Regions from separate parts of the Streptomyces sp. AK08-02 genome, predicted to be linked through region 2. Evidence: riboswitches for the same ligand, from Rfam matches in the RefSeq annotation. Region 2 holds a riboswitch; the other holds the start of a gene.
What was found. A riboswitch is a leader RNA that binds a small molecule or an ion and turns the genes downstream of it on or off. The one in region 2 is predicted to bind glycine.

Region 1 (4,547 bases), on a different contig from region 2:
CGCGGCCCCACGGCGTGCGCGGCGGCCGGCATCACATATCGGCAGTTGGACTACTGGGCGCGCACCGGCTTGGTGGAGCCGAGTGTGCGGCCCGCGCACGGGTCGGGGACGCAACGGCTCTACAGCTTCCGGGATGTTGTCGTCCTGAAGATCGTCAAGCGCTTTCTGGACACCGGCGTCTCGCTGCAGAACATCCGCACGGCGGTGCAGCATCTCCGGGCGTGCGAACTCCACGACCTGGAGCGACTGACGCTGATGAGTGACGGTGCGACCGTCTACGAGTGCACTTCCCCGGATGAGGTGCACGCGCTGCTCCAGGGTGGGCAGGGCATTTTCGGTATTGCCGTCGGCGTGGTGTGGCGCGATGTGGAAAGCGCTCTCTCGCAGTTGCACGGCGAGCGTGTCGACACCGGGGAGACCCTCGTCGGGCACAACCCCACGGACGAACTGGCGCGGCGGCGCAACCGGGCGGTCTGACCGGCGCCGCTGTGGTCCAGGGCATTGTCAGTGGCGTAGGGCAGCATCGGTGATGTGAGAAACGCGCCCACGATCCTGCATCTCGACATGGACGCCTTCTTCGCCTCGGCGGAGCAGGCGTCCAAGCCGAGCCTGCGTGGGAAAGCCGTGGTGGTGGGGGGACTCGGACCGCGCGGGGTGGTGGCCACCGCGTCGTACGAGGCCCGGGTTTTCGGGGTGCACTCCGCGATGCCGATGGCGCAGGCCCGCAGGCTCGCACCGAACGCCGCCTATCTCGTGCCCAGGGGCAGCTTCTACCGGTCGATCAGCGAGCAGGTCATGGGCCTCCTGCACGAGCTGTCGCCTCTGGTGGAGCCGTTGAGCCTGGACGAAGCGTTCGTGGACCTGGAGGCCGGGGACACGGCCTGGGACGAGGCGTCGGCGCGGCTGGCCGGGACCAGGCTGCGCGCGGACATACGGGCCGTCACGGGGCTCACAGGGTCGGTGGGGCTGGCCGCCTCCAAGATGCTCGCGAAGATCGCCTCGGAGCAGGCCAAGCCGGACGGGCTGGTGGTGATCGAGCCCGGGACCGAGCGGGCACTGCTCGGCCCGATGTCGGTGCGGACCCTGCCGGGGGTCGGCCCGGCCACCGGGGACCATCTGCGGCGGGCCGGGATGAGTACGGTCGACGACCTGGCGGAGGCGGGTGAGGACGAGCTCGTACGGCTGCTGGGAAAGGCTCACGGGCACGCGCTGTACGCGATGGCGCTGGCCCACGACGAGCGGCCCGTGGTGTCGGAGCGGGGGACGAAGTCCGTGTCGGTCGAGGACACCTACGACGTGGACATCCATGACCGGGGCCGGGTGGGCACTGAGGTGCAGCGGCTGGCGGACCGGTGTGTGCGGCGGTTGCGGGGTGCCGGGCTGTCCGGGCGGACCATCGTCCTCAAGGTGCGGCGGTACGACTTCTCCACGCTGACCCGGTCCGAGACGCTCCGGGGGCCCACGGACGACCCCGCCGTGGTGCGGGAGGCGGCGGCCCGGCTCCTTGAGGCGGTGGACACCACCGGGGGCGTCCGGCTGCTCGGCGTCGGGGTGAGCGGGCTCGCCGACTACACGCAGGAGGACCTGTTCGCCCAGGCCGCCGGGGAGCTGGCGGCACTGGAGCCGCTGGAGGAGGCGGAGCGCGAGGCCGTCGAGGAGCCGGAGGCGTCCGCCGAGCGGCACTGGACCGCCGGGCACGACGTGCGGCATGCCGACTTCGGGCACGGGTGGGTGCAGGGTAGCGGGCTGGGGCGGGTGACCGTCCGGTTCGAGACGCCCGACTCCGAGCAGCCGGGGCGGGTGCGTACGTTCCGGACCGATGACGCCGCGCTGGAGCCGGCGGATCCGCTGCCGTTGGTGGCCGCCCCGCCGCGAAGACCCGGTCGTCCGGACGGAGGACCGGGGGATCAGGCGTCGTCCGTGCCCGCCAGCCTGCCGAAGTCGTGGTCGGGGAAGGGGGGAGGAGGAGCGACGTCGAGGCCGTAGTGGTGGTAGAGCTGGAGTTCCTGCTCCGGGGAGAGGTGGCGGCCCACGCCGAAGTCGGGTGCGTCCTTGATCAGGGCTCGCTCGAAGGGGATGCGCAGAGTGCCGTCGATCAGTTCGCTGGGCTCCAGGGGCACGAAGGCGTCCCTGCTGAACAGCCCGGTTCTTATGGCCGCCCACTCCGGCACTCCCGTCGCGTCGTCGAGGTAGATCTCGTCGATCGTGCCGATCTTGGTGCCGTTGCGGTCGAAGGCCTTGCGGCCGATCAGGTTGCGCGGATCGATGTCGGTCTGCACGGCGCCTCCGTATGGTCGCAACTCATCCGTAAACACTACAAAAGAGCACATCCGCTGAGGCGGCCACTCGAAGGAGTGTGCGTGGAGCCCGCTGGTAGGCTGGCCAATGGCTGCTGACCCTGTGCGGGAGAGTCCTCCGGAACGTCGGAGGACGCCGAAGGAGCAAATCCTCCCCGGAATCTCTCAGGCCCCTGTACCGCACGGACGAGGTCACTCTGGAAAGAAGAGCGGATGGCGACAGCTTCCGCTCTCACCGACGGTGAAAGCCGGGACGTCAGCGCGTTGGCGGCCCGGTGAAGCTCTCAGGTTGAGATGACAGAGGGGGAGGCCGTTCGGGCACCCGTGTCGTGGTGCCCCTCGAAGGTCGCGACGACCAGGAGGCCTCCGCAATGACCGCCCACCGCACTCCGCTCGCCGTACTCGAACAGGGAACGCCCTTCGAGCGACGTCATATCGGGCCGGACCACGAGGACCGGGCCAAGATGCTCGCGCAGGTCGGCTACGGCTCGCTCGACGAGCTGACGGCCGCCGCGGTCCCGGACGCGATCAGGAACGCCGACGCGCTCGATCTGCCGAGCGCCCGCACCGAGGTCGAAGTGCTGTCCGAGCTGCGGTCGCTGGCCGACCGGAACCAGGTCCTCGGGTCCATGATCGGGCTCGGGTACTACGGGACCTTCACCCCGCCGGTCATCCTGCGGAACGTGATGGAGAGCCCGGCCTGGTACACCGCGTACACGCCGTACCAGCCCGAGATCTCGCAGGGGCGCCTCGAAGCGCTGCTGAACTTCCAGACCATGGTCGCCGACCTCACCGGGCTGCCCACCTCGGGTGCCTCGCTGCTCGACGAGGGCACCGCGGCCGCGGAGGCGATGTCGCTGTCGCGGCGCATGGGCAAGAACAAGAAGGGGCTCTTCCTCGTCGACGCGGACGCCCTGCCGCAGACCATCGCCGTGATCGAGACGCGGGCCGAGCCCACCGGTGTCGAGGTTGTCGTCGCCGACCTGAGCGCGGGCATTCCGGACGACCTCGCGGGCCGTGAGATCAACGGGGTGCTTCTTCAGTACCCGGGCGCCTCAGGTGTCGTACGGGACCTGAAGCCGGTCGTCGAGCAGGCGCACGAGCTCGGCGCCGTGGTCACCGTGGCCGCCGATCTGCTGGCCCTGACGCTGCTCACCTCGCCGGGTGAGCTCGGCGCTGACATCGCGGTCGGGACGACCCAGCGGTTCGGCGTGCCGATGGGCTTCGGCGGGCCGCACGCCGGATACATGGCCGTACGCGAGCAGTTCGCGCGCAGCCTGCCCGGGCGGCTCGTGGGTGTCTCCGTGGACGCGGACGGGCACAAGGCGTACCGGCTCGCCCTGCAGACGCGCGAGCAGCACATCCGCCGCGAGAAGGCGACCAGCAACATCTGCACGGCGCAGGTCCTGCTGGCCGTGATGGCCGGCATGTACGCCGTCTACCACGGGCCCAAGGGGCTGCGGATCATCGCCCGGCGCACCCACCGGTACGCCACGATCCTCGCCGCGGGGCTGACGGCGGGCGGTGTGGACGTCGTCCACGGCGCCTACTTCGACACCCTCACCCTGCGGGTGCCGGGCAGGGCCGGTGAGGTCGCCGCCGCCGCGCGCGAGCACGGGGTCAATGTGCACCTCGTCGACGCCGACCGACTCTCCGTCTCCTGTGACGAGACCACCACCCGGGACCAGCTGGGTGCCGTCTGGACCGCGTTCGGGGTCGAAGGCGACATCGACGCGCTCGACGCCGAGGCCGGGGACACGCTCCCCGAGGTGCTGCTGCGCACCGACGAGATCCTCACCCACCCCGTCTTCCACCAGTACCACTCCGAGACCGCGATGCTGCGCTACCTGCGCCGGCTCGCCGACCGGGACTACGCGCTCGACCGCGGCATGATCCCGCTGGGCTCCTGCACCATGAAGCTCAACGCGACCACCGAGATGGAGCCGGTCACCTGGCCCGAGTTCGGCCAGCTGCACCCCTTCGCGCCCGCCGAGCAGGCACAGGGCTATCTGACGCTCATCCGTGAGCTGGAGGACCGTCTCGCCGAGGTCACCGGCTACGACAAGGTGTCGCTGCAGCCGAACGCCGGTTCGCAGGGCGAGCTGGCCGGGCTGCTCGCCGTACGCGGATACCACCGGGCCAACGGTGACGAGCAGCGGACCGTCTGTCTGATCCCGTCGTCCGCGCACGGGACCAACGCGGCCAGTGCCGTCATGGCCGGCATGAAGGTCGTCGTCGTGAAGACCGCCG
Region 2 (4,547 bases):
GGCGCCGTCGAGGAGGGTGCGGCCGGAGCGGCAGAGCTCGGCCACGGCCTGCGGGGGCAGGGGGACTCCGACCACGCCGTCCGGGTTCACGGCGATGCCGACCTGGGGCTGCAGGCCGCGGGCGAACTCGACGGCGGGGGCCACGGTGTACGAGACATGGCCGCCGACGACCTGCCGGAACTGTTCCTCCGAGCTGAAGACCGGCACGTACGCCTGGCCCGCGATGTCCATCGTGGGCAGGTCGAGAGGGCCGGTGTAGGGGCCACCGCCGGACGGAAGGGGAACCCAGACGAAGCTGCGGCCGAGGACCTCGACGATGCGGGCGCCCGCGCCGGGGACGCCGAGGGAGGCCGAGAGCACCTCCTCCAGCTCGTTGCCCGGCCATCCGCCGTGCGAATGGGGATGTGCCTGGGGGAAGCCCCCGGGAAAGTCCGGGGGAAGGTCCGCCGGGATGTCCATCTGCCTACCGCCTGCTGTGAACCGCTGTCCTGAGTCCCTCAAGGGGAGTCCCTTAATGGGCAAAACCCTAACCGGCCCCGGCGGAAACGACGGTCAGTCCGCGAAGTCGATCCTGCGCAGGATGTCCGCCGCGTCCCGGTCGATCAGCACCGCCGAGCCGCAGCCGTCCGGCAGGTTCCCCTTCTCCACCGAGCGCAGCAGCCGCGAGGCGGCCTGACGGTGCCGCAGGAACGCGTACCGCGAGACGCCCCGGCCTCGTTCACGCTGGCCCTCCAGCGCCTCGCCGGGGGTGACGTCGAGGAGGAGCAGATGCAGGGTGCCGCCCCGGCGGCGGGCCTCGCGGGCCAGCCAGCCGCGCACCCAGGCCTGTGTACCGCAGTCGTGCACGACGACTCCGGCGCCCGAGCGCAGGGCGCGGCGCAGTCCGGCGTAGTGGGCGAGGCGGACCAGCGGCCGGTAGACGGCGTAGGGGAGGAAGGAGGGCGTACGGGCGTCCCAGTGGTCGCGGGTGTTCTGCGAGTCGATGCCGGCGGCGCGCACCGCCCGGCGCATCAGTGTGGACTTGCCGCTGCCCGGCAGACCGGTGACCACGACGAGGTCGCGGGCGCCGAAGGTGAGGCCGTGCGGGCTGTGGCCCGAGCGCTCCCGCAGATCGCGGATCACGGGTTCCGGGCGGGCCGCGCACGCCTCCCGGGCGGGGCCGGCCGGCTGCTTGGGCAGCGCGTCGGTCAGTGCGAGGGCCGAGGTCGTCGCATACGCCGTGGTCCTGTTCACCGTGTTCGTCCTCCCATGGGGTCGGGAAGTACCGTCCCCGTCGAGTGTAAAGAGAAGGTAATACGCGGTGTCTCTCGGTTGGGTCCGATTACTGCAACAGGCCTGCTACAGGGCGGTGTGTGAGCCTGTGGCGGGACCGCGCCCCCTCTGTGAAGGGTCCCCCTGCCGTGCCGAAGGAATGCGTGCGATGATGTGCCCGCCAACTGCATACCGGCCGCTTGAATCCGCGCGGGAGAGTTCCGGGACCCTTTGGGTACCCGGGCGCCGAAGGAGCAAGTCCCTCCCTTGAATCTCTCAGGCCCCGTTACCGCGCGGGCGAGGCACATCTGAAAAGCGGGCCGCGGGTCGTCATGACCGGTGGCTCCACCCAAGGTGCAAGTCAGTGACCTGCCGTTTCACCGGCGGTCATGACGAACCTCTCAGGTTCCGATGACAGATGGGGAGGAACGACCTCGCCGTCATGCCCTGGGAGCACTACCGATGAGCAGCACCTCTCCGCGTCTTACCGCGCTCGACGCCCTGCATCGTTCGCTCGGCGCGACGATGACCGACTTCGCGGGCTGGGACATGCCCCTGCGGTACGGCTCCGAACGCGACGAGCATCTGGCCGTGCGCACGAAGGCCGGCCTCTTCGACCTCTCCCACATGGGCGAGATCACCGTGACCGGGCCGGAGGCCGCCGCCCTTCTCGACCACGCCCTTGTCGGCAACATCGGGTCGATCGCCGTCGGGCGCGCCCGCTACACCATGATCTGCCGGGCCGACGGCGGCATCCTGGACGACCTGATCGTCTACCGCCTGGCCGAGACCGAGTTCCTGGTGGTGGCCAACGCGGGCAACGCGCAGGTCGTGCTGGACGCCCTCGTCGAGCGGTCCGACAGCTTCGACGCGCTGGTCCGCGACGACCGGGACGCCTACGCGCTGATCGCCGTACAGGGCCCGGAGGCCCCCGGCATCCTCGCCGCCCTCACGGACGCCGATCTCGACGGCCTGAAGTACTACGCGGGGCTGCCCGGCACGGTCGCCGGCGTCCCTGCCCTGATCGCGCGCACCGGGTACACCGGCGAGGACGGCTTCGAGCTGTTCGTGGCGCCGGGTGACGCGGAGAAGGTGTGGCAGGCGCTGACCGACTCGGGCACGCCCGTCGGGCTCGTCCCCTGCGGCTTGTCCTGCCGGGACACCCTGCGCCTGGAGGCGGGCATGCCGCTGTACGGGCACGAGCTGAGCACCTCCCTCACCCCCTTCGACGCCGGGCTCGGCCGGGTCGTCAAGTTCGAGAAGGCGGGCGACTTCGTGGGCCGCGCCGCCCTGCGCGAGGCCGCCGAGCGCGCCTCCTACGAGCCGCCGCGGGTACTCGTCGGCCTGGTCGCCGAGGGCCGTCGCGTCCCGCGCGCCGGGTACGCGGTCGTCGCCGACGGCCGGGTGATCGGCGAGGTCACCTCGGGCGCCCCCTCCCCCACGCTCGGGAAGCCGATCGCGATGGCGTACGTCGACGCCGCGCACTCGGCGCCCGGTACGGCGGGTGTGGGCGTGGACATCCGGGGCAGCCACGAGCCGTACGAGGTCGTGGCGCTCCCCTTCTACAAGCGCAGGAAGTAACCCTGCCCCCTGACCGCGCTCCGGCGTCGGCAACAACCCGTGTCCTGCCCGCTGACGGGCAGGCGGTGTTTCCCTGTGGTACCCCATGCACGACCAGTCCCCCGCGTACAGGAGAATTCAGGCCATGAGCAACCCCCAGCAGCTGCGCTACAGCAAGGAGCACGAGTGGCTGTCGGGCGCCGAGGACGGCGTCTCGACGGTCGGTATCACCGAGCACGCGGCCAACGCGCTCGGCGATGTCGTGTACGTACAGCTTCCCGAGGTCGGTGCCACGGTGACCGCGGGTGAGACCTGCGGTGAGCTGGAGTCGACCAAGTCGGTCAGCGACCTGTACTCGCCGGTCACCGGTGAGGTCACCGAGGTCAACGAGGACGTCTCCAACGACCCGTCGCTGGTGAACTCCGCCCCGTTCGAGGGCGGTTGGCTCTTCAGGGTGCGGGTCTCCGACGAGCCGGCCGACCTGCTCTCCGCGGACGAGTACACCGCGATCTCCGGCAGCTGAGACCCCCGAGCCGAGTTCCCCGGGCACAAGGACGTAAGGACGTACTGACCCCATGTCGCTTCTGAACACTCCCCTGCACGAGCTCGACCCCGACATCGCCGCCGCCGTCGACGCCGAGCTGAACCGCCAGCAGTCCACCCTGGAGATGATCGCCTCGGAGAACTTCGCTCCGGTCGCCGTCATGGAGGCCCAGGGCTCGGTCCTCACCAACAAGTACGCCGAGGGCTACCCCGGCCGCCGCTACTACGGCGGCTGCGAGCACGTCGACGTCGCCGAGCAGATCGCGATCGACCGGGTCAAGGAGCTGTTCGGCGCCGAGTACGCCAACGTGCAGCCGCACTCGGGCGCCTCCGCCAACCAGGCGGCGCTGTTCGCGCTGGCCCAGCCCGGCGACACCATCCTCGGCCTGGACCTGGCGCACGGCGGCCACCTCACCCACGGGATGCGGCTGAACTTCTCCGGCAAGCAGTTCGACGTGGTCGCCTACCATGTCGACGAGGCCGGTCTGGTCGACATGGCCGAGTTGGAGCAGCTCGCCAAGGAGCACCGCCCGAAGGTGATCATCGCGGGCTGGTCGGCGTACCCGAGGCAGCTGGACTTCGCCGAGTTCCGGCGAATCGCGGACGAGGTCGGGGCCTACCTCTGGGTCGACATGGCGCACTTCGCCGGTCTGGTCGCGGCGGGCCTGCACCCGAACCCCGTTCCCTACGCGGACGTGGTCACCTCCACCACCCACAAGACGCTGGGCGGCCCGCGCGGCGGCATCATCCTGGCGAAGCAGGAGTTCGCGAAGAAGCTGAACTCGTCCGTCTTCCCGGGCTTCCAGGGCGGCCCCCTGGAGCATGTGATCGCGGCGAAGGCCGTCTCCTTCAAGGTCGCCGCCTCGGACGACTTCAAGGAGCGCCAGCGGCGTACGGTGGACGGTGCGCGCATCCTCGCCGAGCGCCTGGTCCGGGCGGACGTCGGCGAGCACGGCGTGTCCGTCCTGTCGGGCGGTACGGACGTCCACCTGGTCCTCGTCGACCTGCGCGACTCCGAACTGGACGGCAAGCAGGCGGAGGACCGGCTCCACGAGGTCGGCATCACCGTCAACCGGAACGCGATCCCCAACGACCCGCGTCCCCCGATGGTGACGTCGGGCCTGCGGATCGGCACCCCGGCGCTGGCCACCCGCGGCTTCACGGCCGAGGACTTCGAGGAGGTCGCGGATGTC

Region 1: linked by a shared signal. The riboswitch ahead of gcvP (aminomethyl-transferring glycine dehydrogenase) and the one ahead of gcvT (glycine cleavage system aminomethyltransferase GcvT) in region 2 are both predicted to bind glycine.

The regions. Positions count from the first base shown of each region.
Region 1 covers NZ_JARAZV010000026.1:8,468-13,014, forward strand. The annotation lists gene PV734_RS40435 (MerR family transcriptional regulator) at 1-477, shown strand, start outside; gene PV734_RS40440 (DNA polymerase IV) at 532-1,986, shown strand; gene PV734_RS40445 (PRC-barrel domain-containing protein) at 1,908-2,279, opposite strand; glycine riboswitch at 2,394-2,488, shown strand; gene gcvP (aminomethyl-transferring glycine dehydrogenase) at 2,669-4,547, shown strand, end outside.
Region 2 covers NZ_JARAZV010000012.1:68,581-73,127, reverse strand. The annotation lists gene PV734_RS25065 (enhanced serine sensitivity protein SseB) at 1-459, opposite strand, end outside; gene PV734_RS25060 (AAA family ATPase) at 553-1,233, opposite strand; glycine riboswitch at 1,453-1,553, shown strand; gene gcvT (glycine cleavage system aminomethyltransferase GcvT) at 1,714-2,832, shown strand; gene gcvH (glycine cleavage system protein GcvH) at 2,957-3,334, shown strand; gene glyA (serine hydroxymethyltransferase) at 3,387-4,547, shown strand, end outside.